2 regions of the Sporosarcina trichiuri genome follow, and region 1 is predicted to be linked to the other one. Evidence: a T-box and tRNA genes for the amino acid it is inferred to sense, from the RefSeq annotation. Region 1 holds a T-box; the other holds one or more tRNA genes.

Region 1 (9,387 bases):
GTTTATCATACCCCGGAGGGCTGCGTACACGCCAAACGGCACGTCACGCAAAAGACACTGCAGCAGCCGGCTGGCCGGCGTCTCTGCAGTGTCGGATGTTGTCAATTATGCGTAATGGTGCGATACGACGTCTGCACAGCGCGCGCACAGTTCCGGATACTTGCCGTCCTGCCCGACCGTTTCTGAAATCGTCCAGCAGCGTTCACATTTTTCACCGGACGCTTTCCCGACGGCGATCTTGCCGGACGGGAATTGTTCCGCCTGTGCAGGCAGCTCCGATTCCGGCATGACGCTGAATTCCGAAACGATGAAGAACTGGGCGAAGTTGATGTCCCCGGTTTCAAAAAGCGGAGCAAGGTCATCGCGGAGCGCGACGGAGACATGCGCCTCGAGCGATTTGCCGATCACTTTGCTGTTCCGTGCTTCTTCCAGTGCTTTCAATACATCATCGCGGACAGCCATCAGCTGGTCGAATGCGCTGCGCAGTTCTTCGGTTCCGAGATCCTGCGCATCCGGCATATCCGTCAGCTGGATGCTCTCTGCTGTTTCATGCTCGAGATACGCCCACATTTCATCCGCTGTATGCGGAAGGATCGGTGCTGCGAGTTTGAGCAGGGTGATCAGCGCTTCGTACATGACCGTCTGCATCGCCCGGCGGTGCGAATGGTCAGCCGCTTCGATATAGACGACATCTTTTGCGATGTCCAGATAGAATGAGCTCAATGTGTTCGTACAGAACGAATTGATGGCATGATAGACGACTGCGAATTCGTAATTCTCATAGGCATCGCGCACCTCACGGATCAGATCCTGCAGTTTCGCGTAAACGTACTGGTCGACAGGACGGAGATCGCTGAACGGCACTGCATCGGTCGCCGGGTTGAAGTCTGACGTATTACCGTGAAGGAACCGGACCGTGTTGCGGATCTTCCGGTACACTTCGGACACCTGTTTGAAGTTCGAGTCGGACACGCGGACGTCCGCTGTATAGTCGACGGAAGCTACCCACAGGCGCAGGATATCGGCACCGAACTGGTTCATCACTTTGGACGGCAGGATGACGTTGCCGATCGATTTACTCATTTTACGGCCTTCGCCGTCGAGGGTGAAGCCATGGCTCAGCAGTCCCTTGTAAGGGGCGATGCCGTTGATGGCGACGCTTGTCGTCAGGGATGAGTTGAACCATCCGCGGTACTGGTCGGAGCCTTCCAGGTACAGGTCCGCCGGATACGACAGGTCGTCACGCTCCACAAGCACACCCTGATGGGTCGATCCCGAGTCGAACCAGACATCCATGATATCCGTCTCTTTCGTGAACGAACCGTTCGGGCTGCCCGGATGTGTGAACCCTTCCGGAAGCAGGTCTTTCGTGTCCCACTCGAACCAGATGTTCGATCCGTGTTCACGGAACAGATTGGAAATGTGATCGATCGTCTCATCTGTGATGATCGGCTCGTCATTCTCCGTATAGAATACCGGGATCGGAACACCCCATACACGCTGCCGGGAAATACACCAGTCCCCGCGGTCGCGCACCATGTTGAACAGGCGCGTCTCGCCCCAGGCCGGCGTGAACTTCGTGTTGCGGATCGCTTCCAGCAGTTCACCGCGGAATGACTCGATCGACGCGAACCACTGGGACGTCGCCCGGAAGATGACCGGTTTCTTCGTCCGCCAGTCGTGCGGATAGGAGTGGGTGAAGAATGACAGCTTTTCGAGTGCGCCAACTTCCTTCAGCTTTTCGGTGATCGCTTTGTTCGCGTCTTCGTAGAAGAGGCCTTCGAACATCGGGGCCTCCGCCGTCATGACACCGCGGTCATTGACAGGGGACAGGACGCCGAGCCCGTATTTCTTGCCGACGTGGAAGTCATCTTCCCCGTGGCCGGGTGCTGTATGGACGCAGCCCGTACCTGCATCTGCTGTGACGTGTTCGCCGAGCATGACGAGGGATTCACGGTCATAGAGCGGATGGCTTGCAGTCATCAGTTCAAGTTCGCGGCCTTTGTATTCGCCTGCTGTCTCATAATTCTCCCATGCAAGTTCCTCTGCCAGCTGTTTGACGAGGTCCTTTGCCACGAGGAACTTTTTCCCGCCTGTTGCAACAACCGTATAGACGAAGTCCGGATGCACGGAAATACCAAGATTTGCAGGAATCGTCCAAGGTGTCGTCGTCCAGATCAGGAAGTTGACGTCGTCGTCCAGAAGACCTTTTCCGTCACGGACCGGGAAGCTGACGTAGATGGACGGCGACTTTTTGTCCTGATACTCGATCTCCGCTTCCGCCAAAGCGGTTTCCGATGATGGGGACCAGTAGACAGGCTTGAGTCCTTTGTAGATATAGCCTTTTTTCGCCATATCACCGAACACTTTGATCTGCCGCGCTTCAAATGCAGGCTTCAGTGTGATGTACGGGTTCTCCCAGTCACCGCGCACACCGAGCCGCTTGAATTGCGAGCGCTGGTTGTCGATCTGCTGAAGGGCGTATTCTTTGCACATTTCACGAAATTCCGCGATGCTGTGCTCTTTCCGTTTGACCCCTTTGTTCACGAGTGCCTGCTCGATCGGCAGACCGTGCGTATCCCAGCCCGGCACGTACGGCGCATGGTAGCCCGTCATGGATTTATGGCGGACGATGATATCCTTCAGCACCTTATTGAGCGCATGCCCCATATGGAGATCGCCATTCGCATAAGGCGGTCCGTCATGCAGGATGAACACCGGCCGGCCTTTTGTGCGCTCCTGCACTTTCCGGTACATGTTTTCCTGATCCCATTTCTCCTGCATCTGCGGTTCTTTCGTTGGCAGGCCGCCGCGCATCGGGAAGTCCGTTTTCGGCATCAGCAGTGTTTCTTTATAATCCATTCCAATTCCTCCTCGGTTTCTAGTCATCCAAGCTCGGTCCCAAGCACGTACATCCACTATCCTGAACGCTAAAAATCCCCGTCCCCAAAAAGGGACGAGGATTGTGCTCGCGTTACCACCCTAGTTGCAGCTGCGTCATACAGCTGCCTCTCGAACACCGTAACGGGGTGTGTTCCGGGACTGCGGTCGGCAGTCCGGCTCCGGAGTGATCTTCCTTCCCATGTGTCTGGCCGGGCTCCCACCCTCCCCGGCTCGCTGGCATCACACCTGTCTGGAAAGTACTGTCTCTTTCAGCGCCTGTCTTGTAATATGAACCATATTATAATTGCGGCAGGGTCTTTCGTCAAGCTGCGGTCACTCGTCGTCTGCGGCCGCTGTTTCGAGCTTCTTCGTGTTTGCCTCATATTCCAGCAGTTCATCCCAGTCATCCATTTTCACTAGGTCCAGCTGGGCTTCGATCAGCATGCGGAAGCGGTTTCGGAAGATTTTCGACTGCTTCTTCAAGTCGTCGATTTCCATCGAGATTTCACGGGAACGGGAGAGTGCTTCATTGACGATGCGGTCTGCATTCTTCTCCGCTTCCTTGATGATCAGCTTCGCTTCCTGTGTGGAGTTGCGGCGGACGTCTTCAGCCGCTTCCTGCGCCACCATGATCGACTTCTGCAGCGTATCCTCGATCGCATTGAAATGCGCAATCTGATCTTCGGTCTCCTTCAGTTTGCGTGTCAATTCCTTGTTTTCGTTCATCAGGTTTTCGTAGTCTTTCATGAGCTGCTCCAGGAATTCGTTCACTTCGTCTTCGTCGTAGCCCCGCCATCTGCTGCCGAACGTCTTGTTATGTATATCAATTGGTGTAAGCGCCATTCAAGTCTCTCCCCTTTTGATGATCTTAATGCATCTACCGTTGACTATAACAGAAAACCGGCTTTTTCTAAAGTCCGTCCCTAAAAAATCATTCCAACTTCCCGGCAACCAGACGGATCTTGTCCTTTTTCGTGCGCCCTTCGATGGCGATCACTTTGAAGCGCCCGTACCCCCGGACGGATAGCACGTCCGATTCGTTCAGTTCGAAAGACGGCTGCTCGATGACACGCCAGTTCACTTTCACTTTTCCGCCTGTTATATACGAAGCCGATTTCTGCCTGGCACTATTGAGCAGTGAAGACAGGACGGTATCCAGGCGGAGGGAGCTGACAATCCGGGTCTCCTCCGTCCATTCTTCGTCCGTCTCGATATACTCTTCGGGCGTGCCGACTTCTTCAAGACGGACTTTCGCTTTTCCGGCGGATGTGAAATTCGCCTCCAGATACGCGCCGATTTCCGAGGCGGCTGCAAATTGGGCGGCTTCGCCTTCCAGACGGATGTCCCCGAATTTCGAGCGGTCGAGACCGAGCCCCATCAGGGAACCGAGAATGGCCGGGTGTTCGAGTGTCACGAATTTCGCCGCATAGCGGATGGCGAAGACGGCAATCTGGAAATCTTCCTCCGTCGGTGCATAATAATCGGGATACAGAAGCAGCCGTTTCCGTTCGGCCTCCTGGAAACCGCCGTGTTCCGCTGTCAGGAGGCCGCTTCCCCGGACCACCGACTGGACGATGAACCGCTCACGCGGATCGAGGAAACCTGTCAGTTTCGGGGAATAGAGGTCCTCGACTTCCCGGACCCAGTCCTGCACGAGTTCGACAAAGGGCTGTTCTTCTTTTCTGAAATGCTGCAAGATGCCATCCATTGGTCTGTCTCCTTATAAAAAAATCCCCACGGAGTGAGGATGTGATGTTTTCTGTCAGGTCTGGTAATCCTGTACTTACAGGACATTCAGCAGCCAGATGAATATCGATGCGAGCCCTCTTTCGATCAGACGGAGCGCAAGCAATGCTACGATTGGAGAAATATCGATCATGCCGAGCGGCGGGATGAATTTCCGAAAAAACCCCAAATAAGGTTCTGCAATCTTTTCTAGAATCCTTCCGAACGCAGTATCCCGCGAAGCCGGCACCCATGACATCAGGATATAGATGACAAGAGCTATCGAGTAGACAGTCAGCGCTAAGCTGATCACTTTAAATAGTTGAAGCAGTAATAAATCCATTACGGTCGGTACACCTCATTCAGTTTCTTTCATTCATATAGTCGGAGATGGAGCCATTCACTTCGACGTTTTCAGGCACGCAGAGGAATATATCCGTGCCGATCCGCTGGATGTCCCCGTTGAGCGCATAGACGGAACCGCTCAGGAAGTCGACGATCCGGACGCCCTGATCGCGGTCGATCCGCTGCAGGTTGACGATGACAGCACGCTTGTTCATCAGATGCTCGGAAATGTCCTGGGCTTCTGCATAGACCCTCGGTTCCAAAAGAACGACCTTCGATGATTTCTGGACGCTCTGGAGGCTGACAATGTTCCCGGCCGGCTGGTTTTCACGGGATTGTTTCGGCATCGGGGCGTTTTTCATCGGAGCCGGTTTGCCCGGCTTGCGCTCCTGTTTCACAGGCGCCGGCTGCCGGACTTCCGCCTCCTGGGCTGCCGCTTCTTCCTCGTCAAGGTAGAACCATTTCTCGAATTTGTTTTTGATGCTCATTCGTCTCCCCCGCTTTCCGAACCGACGAGTGCTGTCCCGATCCTCACATGGGTTGCGCCCTCTTCGATTGCAATGATGTAGTCATTTGACATCCCCATGGACAACTTCGTCACCGGTGCATGCGGCATCTGCTTGGCAGCAAGTTTGTCCCGCAATTCGCGGAGACTCCTGAACACGGATCGGATCAGCTGATCGTCTTCCGTATTCGGTGCCATCGTCATCAGGCCGATGACACGTATCTTATCGTATTCGCGCAGCTTACTGATGAATTCTTCGGTCTCGTCCGGAGCAAGACCCGATTTTGAAGCTTCACCGGAGACGTTGACTTGTACAAAGCAGTCGATCGGTTCGACGGCACGTTTCTGGATCTCTTTCGCCAGGCTGAGGCGGTCGAGGGAATGCAGGTAGTCGATCCGTTCGATGATCTCCTTCACTTTGCGGCTTTGGACATTCCCGATGAAATGCCAGACCGCACCTTGAGGAATCACTTCCTGTTTGGCCAGAAGCCCTTCCGGACGGTTCTCCCCGAGATGGATGATCCCTTCGCCGAGAATTTCCTTTGCGCGCTGTCCGGACACCTGTTTTGTGACTGCAACGACTGTTACGTCCCCGCGATCCCTGCCGGCCCGTTCACACGCCTGGCGCACGTCCTCTTCGATTATGGTGATTCGCTGTTGTAAACGTGTCATCATCTTCACTACTTTTCTGGATACTTTGTTCCATTGTACCAAGCAGTGCGTCAGTTATCAATGATTAGTCATTCCAGGGGGCAGTTTCTTTTGGATCAGCACGATATCTTTACCGATGGTGACCACTTCCTCATATCTCACCTGTTTCTGGTCCTTGACCCGCGACTCCATGAATAACGAGCGCTCCGTACCCCCGATATGAAGCGTCTGTATTTTACCGTCCGTGATATCGATCGAAGCATCCTGTACGAAACCGAGAAACTTCCCGCGGTTAAGATCGATCACTTCTTTCTTTTGGATTTCTGAAAACCGCATAGAATCCCTCCTTCTTCACAGTCTATGCACAAGCCCGCAAAAAAACGCAATGCGCGATGCACATTGCGTCAAGTCATTATTTGCTCTGTTCCATGCCAGCTCGTATTTGAGCGATCGCCTGCTTTTCGAGCCTTGAAATCTGTGCCTGGGAAATCCCGAGTTCTTTTGCGATTTCCGTCTGTGTCTGGCCGAGGTAGAAACGTTTGGAGAGGATCAGCTGCTGCCGGCCGTCCAGCTCGGTCATCGTTTCCTTCATCGACACGTACGTCAGCCAGCGTTCTTCTGAAACCGTTTTGTCATGCAGCTGGTCCATCATATAGATCGGATCGCCGCCATCTCCGTTCATCGGCTCGTGGAGTGACATCGGGTCCTGAATTGCGTCCAATGCAAGCAGGATGTCCTCTTCCGGGATTTCTGTCAGCGCTGCCAGATCCGATATTCTCGGTTCACGCTGATGTTCGTTGATGAAATCTTCCTTCGCACGGATGGCTTTATAAGCGATATCCCGCAGCGACCTCGACACGCGGACGGTATGGTGATCGCGCAGATGGCGCTTGATCTCCCCGACGATCATCGGGACAGCGTATGTTGAAAACCTGACATTATGTTTTAAATCGAAGTTGTCGATCGACTTCAGCAAGCCGACACAGCCGACTTGGAACAGATCATCCGCCGGTTCACCGCGATAGGCGAACCGCTGGACCAGACTCAGGACGAGACGTAAATTGGCTGTCACTAACTCATCACGTGCGGATTCATCGCCGCTTTGCAGGCGGATGAACGTCTCTTTCATTACCTCACTCGACAGAAGCGGCAAAGTAGATGTATCGATACCGCAGATTTCCACTCTTGTACGTACCATCTGAATTCCTCCGTATTCTGTAGATGACTGTACAGGATAGCTTATCCCCGGAGTGGTGTTCTATTCGGTTTTCGATACCGCCAATTATACCCATCAGGTGATCGGCTGGTTGAGCCGTTCACGCAGATCCGAAATGATTTTCTTCTCGAGACGTGAAATATAAGACTGGGAAATGCCGAGCAGGTCGGCCACCTCTTTCTGCGTCATCTCCATCTTCCCTGTCAGGCCGAAGCGGCATTCCATGATATGGCGTTCACGATCACTGAGCGTCGTGACCGCTTCGATCATATGCTGGCGCTCCATCTTCTTTTCGACATCGTCCGTAATGATATCTTCATCCGTCCCGAGTATGTCGGACAGCAGAAGCTCGTTGCCGTCCGCATCGGAGTTCAGCGGCTCATCGAACGAGATTTCCGAACGGAGACGGTTCGTTTTCCTGAGATGCATCAGAATTTCGTTTTCGATGCAGCGTGAGGCATACGTTGCCAGTTTGATGTTCTTATCGCTTTTGAACGTCTCGATCGCCTTAATGAGACCGATCGCCCCTATACTGATCAAATCTTCGATATGCGTATTCGTATTATCGAAACGGCGGGCGATGTAGACGACAAGCCGGAGGTTCTTCTCGATCAGGCGATCGCGCGCCTGCTGATCCCCGGCCATATAGGCGGCGATCGTCTCGGCCTCTTCCTCGCGTGTGAGAGGTTTCGGCAGCGACTCATGACCGCCGATATAAAATGTTCCGTTCTTCTTCTTGAAGATCCCAGACAAGACTGCAAGCCATTTCTTCAGTTCATGTAGCATGCACCATTCCCCTTTCTTCTCCTGTTTCCAAGGCTGAGACGTGTAAGATTGCGGACGCCTGATGCGGATACCGGGTGTTCTCTGAAGTCAGTACAATGTAGCCTGGGTCAAGCCGCCGGCCGCCTTCAAGGACCCATTCATCGAACCGGATGCCGACTGCCCAGCCGGTGCCGTCCACTGTCTGGATCCGTATCAGGCGCAGCAGCTTCCGGCTGTCTTCAGGAAACGTCGACAGGTCGGGAATGCCTGTATCCAATGCGTTTTCCAGGCGGCGGAGCAGGGTTTCCGGTATGGCCTCCCGGACAGCACGCAGCGAGACGAAGTGGACGGCATCATTTGACAGCGGTTCCGTGCAGCTGTTGCCCGTATCGATGAACACTTCAACGGGGAGGGAGCGGCCGAAGAGCCGAAGGACGGAAGAGCTCCGGAATTCCGAAAGCCGGCTCAGCTGGCGGACAGACAGCCATTTCCCTTTGACGAACTGCAGCACAGCGAATGCCAGTCCTGCAAAAAGTGCTGTCCGGACATGGCCCGCCTGCCCCCATTCGCTGAAGGGGATCGCCGAGAGCAGTCCGCCTGCCAGGAGGGCGCCCATCAGTACGAGTCCCGCTGCACCGGCCAGCTGCTTCATCCTGAACCCGAAAGCTGTGCCGACCATCAGAAGCAGGGCGGCACCCGAAGCGGCCAGTGACCCTTGGAAGATAACCGCCGGCAGTGCTCCTGCAAATGCCGCGGCAGCGAGACGCTTCCTGCTGGTGCGCATCTGCCCCGCAGCATTGGCGAACGCCAGTACAGTGTAATTGAATACCAGATTGACACCGATCATGATTTCTCCATACATAGGCTGTCCTCCTTGTCTGCAAGACTACCATGCATCCCGTAAGAGTTTTGTCAGTCTGCGTCATCATTCCTGAAAAAAGTTCGACAGGAACCGAACGTCAGAAAAGAAAAAAACCTCCGACAGAAATGTCAGAGGTTTTTTGTATGTTCATTTATTTGCGGCGCCGGTTCCTCAAGAAGGTCGGAATGTCCAGACCATCGTCCTGCGGCTGCTGCTGCTGTTGAGGTGTGTGGTTCCTCACAGGCTCCTGCTGAGAAGGCTGGTGGTGCTGCGGCTCTTCATGCCGTGCAGGATTGGACTGCGGCGCATGGCTTTGCGGCGCCTGTGTCTCCCGCTGGCGGACTCCGCCGTAACCCGAAGTCCGGTTTCCGCGCGTTGCTGAGATCTGTTCATCGGTGAAGCCGGTAGCGATGACCGTGACGACGATTTCGTCTT
Region 2 (9,387 bases), 1.0 Mb from region 1:
CCACAATTCCGCCGCCTGCATACAGCCAAGCCTTGTCCTGCTCAAGAAGAGCCGACCGGATGGCAACGGCGAATTCCCCGTTGCCGGAAGCGTCCGTCCAGCCGACCGGAGCGGCATAGAAACCGCGATCCAGCTTTTCCTCATGCCGGATGATATCCATCGCGGTCGCCGTCGGGACACCTCCGAGAGCCGGCGTCGGATGGAGCGCCTTGATGAACTGGAAAATGCTGCTTTCAACTACGAGAGTTCCTTCGACAGGGGTATATAAATGCTGGATATCTCTCACTTTCATGAGTTTCGGACCTGCTGCTGATGTACGGGATGCACAAAGTGAATCGAACACACGGGTAATCATCTCGACGACATAGTGATGCTCTTCCCGGTTCTTTTTATCCGCCAGAAGCGCTTCGCCCAGCTTGCGATCCTCCTCGGCTGTCGTCCCCCGTCTGCTCGAACCCGCCACGCATGCCGAATAGGCTCTCCCGTCCTTTATCTCGACCAGCCGTTCGGGAGTCGCCCCGAAGAACAGCTGGCTGCCGCGTTCAATGCCGAACAGGTAGCTGTCGCGCTGTTCGTTTGTGATCGACTGCAGCACTGCTGTATGGTCTGCCGGCTCATCGAACTGCAGGGCGAGCGAACGGGCGATGACGACCTTATCCGCTTCCCCGGCAGCGATCTTCCCGGTGACCGCCGTAACTGTATCCAGATAGCTGTCTTTTCCGAGCTCTTGCATCGAGAGGACGGACGGCTTCGTAAAGTGCAGTGAATCCCGCATCTGCGCTTCGTGTATCAAGCGGTCCCTCTGCTGCCGCAGCTCATCAAACTTGCCGGAGCTCTCCGGGGAGTCCGTAATTAGATTGATGGCGACCGCTGTCCGCCCATTCTCGATTTTCAGTTGAAAAACAGGAACTGAAAAGAATGCGCGCGGAAAATCCCCCCATTCAGAACTGCGGGATCCCTGCTCAGCAGTGAATGAAAAACCTCCTGCCAGGATGGGGTCCATGTCTTTTTCTTCTTTGATGAGTTTCGTGCAGTATTGTTTCCACTCAGCCTCTATTTTCCCGAAGCGATCGTGCTCCGCGTCAGCCGTAAGGGTCAATGCATGCCCGATCCCGACGAGTGTCAATGTCTTCGAGGCGTTTTCCCAAAAGAACCGTTCTGCATATCCGATGGAAGACCCGGCCTCAAAAAAAGAAAGCGGAGAAATTCCGCCCGCCTCTATCGTTTCAGTGAAGAAGCGGATATGCGGGTTGGCTGCACGATCAGTATGTGCAGGCAGTTCCGTAAGCTTCCGATTCATAATATTCTCTCCTCTGTTGGCGTGTACTAGATGCCATTGCAGTATCCATTATAACGGAAATGGGCCGCTCCCGCATTTTTGGGGACCCGGGGATACCGAACACGGGCGGAATAGAGTACAATGGAAAGTGGATTCAAAAGTGAAGGAGAGAACGAAATGCAAGATACAATCAAAATCGAACAAGGCTGGAGGATGTGGTGGCAGCTGACCCGGCCGCACACACTGACCGCAGCCTTTGCACCTGTATTCCTCGGCACGATGCTCGCCCTGCCGTTCGGACGGCTGGACTTCCCTCTCTTTGCAGCCATGCTGCTCGCAAGTGTGCTCATCCAGATGGCGACGAACATGTTCAATGAATACTATGACTACAAAAGAGGCCTGGACACCGAGCACTCGGTCGGCATCGGCGGAACGATCGTCCGCAACAAAGTGAACCCGAAAACGATCCTGAACCTGGCTCTTTTCCTATATGGCATTTCCGTACTGCTGGGCGTCTATATCTGCATGCAGACGTCCTGGTGGCTTGCAGCAATCGGTCTCGTATCGATGGCTATCGGTTACTTCTACACAGGCGGCCCCTACCCGATCGCCTATACCCCGCTTGGGGAACTGTTTTCCGGTGTTGTCATGGGGATGCTGCTCGTCCTGATCGCCTTCTATATCCAGACAGGGACCGTATCGGAACGGGCTGTGCTGCTGTCCATACCGAGTGTTCTCCTCGTAGCTGCAATCATGATGGCAAACAATATCCGGGACCTCGAAGGCGACAAGCTGGGAGGACGGAAGACGCTTGCCATTTTGCTCGGACGGGCGAATGCCATCCGGGTACAGAGCGGATTCTTCATCCTGGCATTTGCCTGGATCATCGGTCTCGTGCTCTTCGGCGGACTCACTCCATGGAGCCTGCTCGTCATCCTGTGCGTCAAGAAGCCCATCTCCGCCATCAGGATATTCAAAAATCACGAAGCACCGCTCCAAGTGATGCCAGCCATGAAATTCACAGCGCAGACGAACACCTTCTTCTGCCTGCTTCTGGCGGTCGGCTTGCTCATTGGCCACCTCCTCCACTAATATCTGCTGGAAGACCGTCTACCATACGGTCTTCTTTTTTTTGCTTTGCTGATCCTGTCTGAAGTTGTTCCGCTTAGGTTTAAGGACCGGGCGAAAAAGGAATTCAGAGAACTAACAGCTGAATGCATATGAATTCAGCCGTTCTGATCCATACTAGCAGGTAAATCCATAAAGGACGTGAATGAAATGCTGACAAAAGAACAGACCATGACATTGAAGAAGGAACTGCTTCGTCTACAAGACGACTTAACGGTGACCGAAGAACGGACGACGACAGACACAGCACCGCAGGACGAGATCGGCGAACTCTCCACTTATGATAATCACCCCGCAGATATGGGGACAGAACTGTATGACAGGGAAAAGGACAGGGCCCTGAACGAGCATGCATCCGAGGAAATGGAGAAAGTGCAGACAGCTCTCAAGCGGATGGAAGAAGGCACCTATGGGGTCTGTGAGGAATGCGGCAAAGACATTCCATTTGAACGACTGGAGGCAATTCCCTATACGACAGTATGCGTGGAAGATGCAGTACAGGAAGTGCCTGATGACAGACCGGTGGAAAACGACTTGCTGAAGATGGCGAAGCCGAACACATTTGCAGATCGGCGGGAAGGGATATACGAAGATCCGATCGACAGCTTTGAAGCGATCGCGAAATCAGGGACGTCGGAAACCCCATCCGACTTCACAGGGGACCACGACAATTATGAAGATCTGTATGATACCAATGTGGAAGATGAAAGCACGGAAGACATCGATGTCATCGCAGCGAGCGACATCGACGGAGAACCGGCTGGTTATGTGCGCAGTGACACAACAGCCGAATACGAAGAAAATCTCGATGATGAGAACCTGGAATCTGAACTCGGCGACATTCCATACCGGAAAAGAGACAGTTATGTAGATAAATGAATACAAAAAACCTGACTGCAGAACAGTCAGGTTTTTTCAGTATGACCCCTACGGGATTCGAACCCGTGTTACCGCCGTGAAAGGGCGGTGTCTTAACCGCTTGACCAAGGGGCCAAACAAATATGGCGGAGAAGGAGGGATTCGAACCCTCGCGCCGCTTTCGCGACCTACACCCTTAGCAGGGGCGCCTCTTGAGCCACTTGAGTACTTCCCCGTATGAATGGCTCCGCAGGTAGGACTCGAACCTACGACCGATCGGTTAACAGCCGATTGCTCTACCACTGAGCTACTGCGGAATAGTGGGCCTAAGTGGACTCGAACCACCGACCTCACGCTTATCAGGCGTGCGCTCTAACCAGCTGAGCTATAGGCCCAAATGGAGCGGGTGAAGGGAATCGAACCCTCATCATCAGCTTGGAAGGCTGAGGTTTTACCACTAAACTACACCCGCACGACTATGGTGGTTCAGGACGGAATCGAACCGCCGACACAAGGATTTTCAGTCCTTTGCTCTACCGACTGAGCTACTGAACCAGCAAAGAGAACTATGTATAAAATAAAAATGGCGGTCCCGACCGGGATCGAACCGGCGATCTCCTGCGTGACAGGCAGGCATGTTAACCGCTACACCACGGGACCATTTGGTTGCGGGGGCAGGATTTGAACCTGCGACCTTCGGGTTATGAGCCCGACGAGCTACCACTGCTCCACCCCGCGATAATAATAGTAGTACTGCATTTGAGCTTTCACGCTCATGGTTCTGCTGTTTGCAAGATTACGGATTTCTTTCAGAAATCCTACAAATCGTCATCTTTGTATGACGCTTTGCTCCACCCCGCGATAATAATAGTAGTACTGCATTTGAGCTTTCACGCTCATGGTTCTGCTGTTTGCAAGATTACGGATTTCTTTCAGAAATCCTACAAATCGTCATCTTCGTATGACGCTTTGCTCCACCCCGCGATAATAATAGTAGTACTGCATTTGAGCTTTCACTCTTACGTGCTATGTGATGAAAATGGAGGAGGTAGAGGGATTCGAACCCCCGCGGGTTTTGACACCCCTGTCGGTTTTCAAGACCGATCCCTTCAGCCAGACTTGGGTATACCTCCGATATGGACAGCAATACTGGTGGACCTTGCAGGACTCGAACCTGCGACCGGACGGTTATGAGCCGTCTGCTCTAACCAACTGAGCTAAAGGTCCTTTAGATGGCGGCAGAGGGGATCGAACCCCCGACCTCACGGGTATGAACCGTACGCTCTAGCCAGCTGAGCTACGCCGCCAAGAAATGAATGGAATACTTATGGTGGAGCCTAGCGGGATCGAACCGCTGACCTCCTGCGTGCAAGGCAGGCGCTCTCCCAGCTGAGCTAAGGCCCCATGAATTACTGGTCGGGAAGACAGGATTCGAACCTGCGACCCCTTGGTCCCAAACCAAGTGCTCTACCAAGCTGAGCTACTTCCCGGGTCATCTGTAAGTAGAAGCATAAAAATGGCGCGCCCGGCAGAAGTCGAATCCACAACCTTCTGATCCGTAGTCAGACGCTCTATCCAATTGAGCTACGGGCGCAATATACATTGTATTACCTGATTAAGTAAAGTGGAGCGGAAGACGGGATTCGAACCCGCGACCCCGACCTTGGCAAGGTCGTATTCTACCACTGAACTACTTCCGCGTAAAGGATGCGGATGAAGGGACTTGAACCCCCACGCCCGAAGGCACTAGATCCTGATTCTAGCGCGTCTGCCAATTCCGCCACACCCGCATAATGCTAATGCATCCTTTTGATGAAACTAAGAGATGGTGAGCCATGCAGGATTCGAACCTGCGACCCTCTGATTAAAAGTCAGATGCTCTACCAACTGAGCTAATGGCTCGTACAAAGTGGTGCCGGCGAAAGGACTTGAACCCTCAACCTACTGATTACAAGTCAGTTGCTCTACCAGTTGAGCTACACCGGCACAAAATATGGTGGAGGATGACGGGCTCGAACCGCCGACCCTCTGCTTGTAAGGCAGATGCTCTCCCAGCTGAGCTAATCCTCCATAATACGCATTGCTGCGCCTGCCTGGCAACGTCCTACTCTCACAGGGGGAAGCCCCCTACTACCATCGGCGCTGAAGAACTTAACTTCCGTGTTCGGTATGGGAACGGGTGTGACCTCTTCGCCATCATTACCAGACAAGTGATCTGCCGCTTAACGACATTTCATATTATATACTATAAACCATGTAAAGTGCAAGAGTTTTTTTGAAAGGATTTATTGTTCCTTCAAAACTGGATAAAACGGACATTGTGCAGTCAAGACCGCCTCACGGCGCTTCGACTTTCGCGTAATCCAGCTTCGACTCCCTGATGCTTGAGGTCATAAGTCAACTCGTCTGCGTGGCAGAAACCGCCACTCCGCCGATTCGCCTTATGCTTGTCGCATCAAAACGGTCGTCTCCGCTTTTTTGTTTTGGTTAAGTCCTCGATCGATTAGTATCTGTCAGCTCCACATGTCGCCATGCTTCCACACCAGACCTATCCACCTCATCATCTTTGAGGGATCTTACTTACTTGCGTAATGGGAAATCTCATCTCGAGGGGGGCTTCATGCTTAGATGCTTTCAGCATTTATCCCGTCCACACATAGCTACCCAGCGATGCCTTTGGCAAGACAACTGGTACACCAGCGGTGTGTCCATCCCGGTCCTCTCGTACTAAGGACAGCTCCTCTCAAATTTCCTGCGCCCGCGACGGATAGGGACCGAACTGTCTCACGACGTTCTGAACCCAGCTCGCGTACCGCTTTAATGGGCGAACAGCCCAACCCTTGGGACCGACTACAGCCCCAGGATGCGATGAGCCGACATCGAGGTGCCAAACCTCCCCGTCGATGTGGACTCTTGGGGGAGATAAGCCTGTTATCCCCGGGGTAGCTTTTATCCGTTGAGCGATGGCCCTTCCATGCGGAACCACCGGATCACTAAGCCCGTCTTTCGACCCTGCTCGACTTGTCGGTCTCGCAGTCAAGCTCCCTTATGCCTTTGCACTCTTCGAATGATGTCCAACCATTCTGAGGGAACCTTTGGGCGCCTCCGTTACCTTTTAGGAGGCGACCGCCCCAGTCAAACTGTCCGCCTGACACTGTCTCCTGCCCGGATCACGGGCAAGGGTTAGAAGTCCAATACAGCCAGGGTAGTATCCCACCATTGCCTCCGCGTAAGCTGGCGCTCACGCATCCAAGGCTCCTACCTATCCTGTACAGGCTGCACCGGAATTCAATATCAGGCTACAGTAAAGCTCCACGGGGTCTTTCCGTCCTGTCGCGGGTAATGCGCATCTTCACGCATATTATAATTTCACCGAGTCTCTCGTTGAGACAGTGCCCAGATCGTTACGCCTTTCGTGCGGGTCGGAACTTACCCGACAAGGAATTTCGCTACCTTAGGACCGTTATAGTTACGGCCGCCGTTTACTGGGGCTTCAATTCGAAGCTTCGCTTGCGCTAACCTCTCCTCTTAACCTTCCAGCACCGGGCAGGCGTCAGCCCCTATACGTCACCTTACGGTTTTGCAGAGACCTGTGTTTTTGCTAAACAGTCGCCTGGGCCTATTCACTGCGGCTCTCTCGGGCTGTTCACCCTACCAGAGCACCCCTTCTCCCGAAGTTACGGGGTCATTTTGCCGAGTTCCTTAACGAGAGTTCTCTCGATCACCTTAGGATTCTCTCCTCGCCTACCTGTGTCGGTTTGCGGTACAGGCACCTCCCGCCTCGCTAGAGGCTTTTCTTGGCAGTGTGAAATCAGGGACTCCAGGGAAACTTCCCCTTGCCGTCACAGCTCAATGTTACAGGAACGGGATTTGCCTCGTTCCACACCTCACTGCTTGGACGCGCATGACCAACAGCGCGCTCACCCTATCCTTCTGCGTCCCCCCATTACTCAAACGGCGGGGAGGTGGTACAGGAATATCAACCTGTTATCCATCGTCTACGCCTATCGGCCTCGACTTAGGTCCTGACTAACCCTGAGCGGACGAGCCTTCCTCAGGAAACCTTAGGCATTCGGTGGAAGGGATTCTCACCCTTCTTTCGCTACTCATACCGGCATTCTCACTTCCAAGCGCTCCACCAGTCCTTCCGGTCCAGCTTCAACGCCCTTGGAACGCTCTCCTACCACTGACACCCAAGGTGTCAATCCGCAGTTTCGGTGATTCGTTTAGCCCCGATACATTTTCGGCGCAGCGCCACTCGACCAGTGAGCTATTACGCACTCTTTAAATGATGGCTGCTTCTAAGCCAACATCCTGGTTGTCTGGGCAGCGCCACATCCTTTTCCACTTAACGAATACTTGGGGACCTTAACTGGCGGTCTGGGCTGTTTCCCTCTCGACTACGGACCTTATCACCCATAGTCTGACTCCCAAACATAAATCATCGGCATTCGGAGTTTGTCTGAATTCGGTAACCCGGGATGGGCCCCTCGTCCAAACAGTGCTCTACCTCCGAGATTCTGACGTTTGAGGCTAGCCCTAAAGCTATTTCGGAGAGAACCAGCTATCTCCAGGTTCGATTGGAATTTCACCGCTACCCACACCTCGTCCCCGCACTTTTCAACGTACGTGGGTTCGGGCCTCCAGTAAGTGTTACCTTACCTTCACCCTGGACATGGGTAGATCACCTGGTTTCGGGTCTACGACCCCATACTCATGCGCCCTGTTCAGACTCGCTTTCGCTGCGGCTCCGCGTTCTCGGCTTAACCTTGCATGGAATCGTAACTCGCCGGTTCATTCTACAAAAGGCACGCCATCACCCATTAACGGGCTCTGACAACTTGTAGGCACACGGTTTCAGGATCTATTTCACTCCCCTTCCGGGGTGCTTTTCACCTTTCCCTCACGGTACTGGTTCACTATCGGTCACTAGGGAGTATTTAGCCTTGGGAGATGGTCCTCCCGGATTCCGACGGAATTTCACGTGTTCCGCCGTACTCAGGATCCACTCTGGAGGGGATGGAATTTCGGTTACGGGGCTTTTACCCACTCTGGCGGGCCTTTCCAGGCCGCTTCGCCTACCCCATCCCTTTGTAACTCCGTATAGAGTGTCCTACAACCCCAGGAAGCAAGCTTCCTGGTTTGGGCTCTTCCCGTTTCGCTCGCCGCTACTCAGGGAATCGATGTTTCTTTCTCTTCCTCCGGATACTTAGATGTTTCAGTTCTCCGGGTCTGCCTCGTATCTGCTATGTATTCACAGATACGTACCATCCTATTAAAGATGGTGGGTTTCCCCATTCGGAAATCTTCGGATCACAGCTTACTTACAGCTCCCCGAAGCATATCGGTGTTAGTGCCGTCCTTCATAGGCTCCTAGTGCCAAGGCATCCGCCGTGCGCCCTTCCTAACTTAACCATAAAGTCATTGTTCTTCCGCCATCCAGCGATGAATGGACGTCAGAACGAAAAAGAATCGCAGTCCGGCTCACAAATGTGTCCGGCTCGGTTGATTGTCTTGATTTGTTGCTTCAATGTCGTTTTATCCAGTTTTCAAAGAACAAGTTTGAAAGTTCAATTGCGGACAAAAAGTCCGGCCATGAGCCTTCAAAACTGAACGCAAAATGTCAACGTAAGAACCGAAGGTTCTTTTCCGAATGTGCAGCTTCTTCCTCGCAAGGAGGTTCCGCTGACATATATCCTTAGAAAGGAGGTGATCCAGCCGCACCTTCCGATACGGCTACCTTGTTACGACTTCACCCCAATCATCTGTCCCACCTTCGGCGGCTGGCTCCCGTAAGGGTTACCCCACCGACTTCGGGTGTTACAAACTCTCGTGGTGTGACGGGCGGTGTGTACAAGACCCGGGAACGTATTCACCGTGGCATGCTGATCCACGATTACTAGCGATTCCGGCTTCATGCAGGCGAGTTGCAGCCTGCAATCCGAACTGGGAACGGTTTTCTGGGATTGGCTCCCCCTCGCGGGTTTGCAGCCCTCTGTACCGTCCATTGTAGCACGTGTGTAGCCCAGGTCATAAGGGGCATGATGATTTGACGTCATCCCCACCTTCCTCCGGTTTGTCACCGGCAGTCACCTTAGAGTGCCCAACTGAATGATGGCAAC

Evidence for each region. A T-box is a leader RNA that pairs with one kind of tRNA and senses whether it is charged. The one in region 1 lies ahead of ileS (isoleucine--tRNA ligase), so its partner is inferred to be a tRNA-Ile.
Region 2: it has a tRNA-Ile gene. The T-box ahead of ileS (isoleucine--tRNA ligase) is inferred to sense a tRNA for this amino acid. The anticodon was not compared.

Annotation. Positions count from the first base shown of each region.
Region 1 is NZ_CP129119.1:1,396,265-1,405,651, forward strand. Features, by position in the region: gene ileS (isoleucine--tRNA ligase) at 106-2,862, opposite strand; T-box leader at 2,950-3,165, opposite strand; gene QWT68_RS07400 (DivIVA domain-containing protein) at 3,217-3,726, opposite strand; gene QWT68_RS07405 (YlmH family RNA-binding protein) at 3,815-4,591, opposite strand; gene QWT68_RS07410 (YggT family protein) at 4,667-4,951, opposite strand; gene QWT68_RS07415 (cell division protein SepF) at 4,971-5,441, opposite strand; gene QWT68_RS07420 (YggS family pyridoxal phosphate-dependent enzyme) at 5,438-6,130, opposite strand; gene QWT68_RS07425 (PRC-barrel domain-containing protein) at 6,188-6,445, opposite strand; gene sigG (RNA polymerase sporulation sigma factor SigG) at 6,522-7,307, opposite strand; gene sigE (RNA polymerase sporulation sigma factor SigE) at 7,401-8,111, opposite strand; gene QWT68_RS07440 (sigma-E processing peptidase SpoIIGA) at 8,101-8,952, opposite strand; gene ftsZ (cell division protein FtsZ) at 9,104-9,387, opposite strand, start outside.
Region 2 is NZ_CP129119.1:370,514-379,900, reverse strand. Features, by position in the region: gene QWT68_RS02215 (isochorismate synthase) at 1-1,300, opposite strand, end outside; gene QWT68_RS02210 (1,4-dihydroxy-2-naphthoate polyprenyltransferase) at 1,457-2,371, shown strand; gene QWT68_RS02205 (TraR/DksA C4-type zinc finger protein) at 2,558-3,286, shown strand; tRNA gene QWT68_RS02200 (tRNA-Glu) at 3,329-3,400, opposite strand; tRNA gene QWT68_RS02195 (tRNA-Ser) at 3,410-3,500, opposite strand; tRNA gene QWT68_RS02190 (tRNA-Asn) at 3,508-3,582, opposite strand; tRNA gene QWT68_RS02185 (tRNA-Ile) at 3,587-3,660, opposite strand; tRNA gene QWT68_RS02180 (tRNA-Gly) at 3,664-3,737, opposite strand; tRNA gene QWT68_RS02175 (tRNA-Phe) at 3,745-3,820, opposite strand; tRNA gene QWT68_RS02170 (tRNA-Asp) at 3,850-3,925, opposite strand; tRNA gene QWT68_RS02165 (tRNA-Met) at 3,929-4,003, opposite strand; tRNA gene QWT68_RS02160 (tRNA-Ser) at 4,306-4,398, opposite strand; tRNA gene QWT68_RS02155 (tRNA-Ile) at 4,416-4,492, opposite strand; tRNA gene QWT68_RS02150 (tRNA-Met) at 4,499-4,572, opposite strand; tRNA gene QWT68_RS02145 (tRNA-Ala) at 4,594-4,669, opposite strand; tRNA gene QWT68_RS02140 (tRNA-Pro) at 4,679-4,755, opposite strand; tRNA gene QWT68_RS02135 (tRNA-Arg) at 4,783-4,859, opposite strand; tRNA gene QWT68_RS02130 (tRNA-Gly) at 4,891-4,965, opposite strand; tRNA gene QWT68_RS02125 (tRNA-Leu) at 4,974-5,055, opposite strand; tRNA gene QWT68_RS02120 (tRNA-Lys) at 5,092-5,167, opposite strand; tRNA gene QWT68_RS02115 (tRNA-Thr) at 5,176-5,251, opposite strand; tRNA gene QWT68_RS02110 (tRNA-Val) at 5,260-5,335, opposite strand; rRNA gene rrf (5S ribosomal RNA) at 5,357-5,472, opposite strand; rRNA gene QWT68_RS02100 (23S ribosomal RNA) at 5,749-8,680, opposite strand; rRNA gene QWT68_RS02095 (16S ribosomal RNA) at 8,968-9,387, opposite strand, start outside.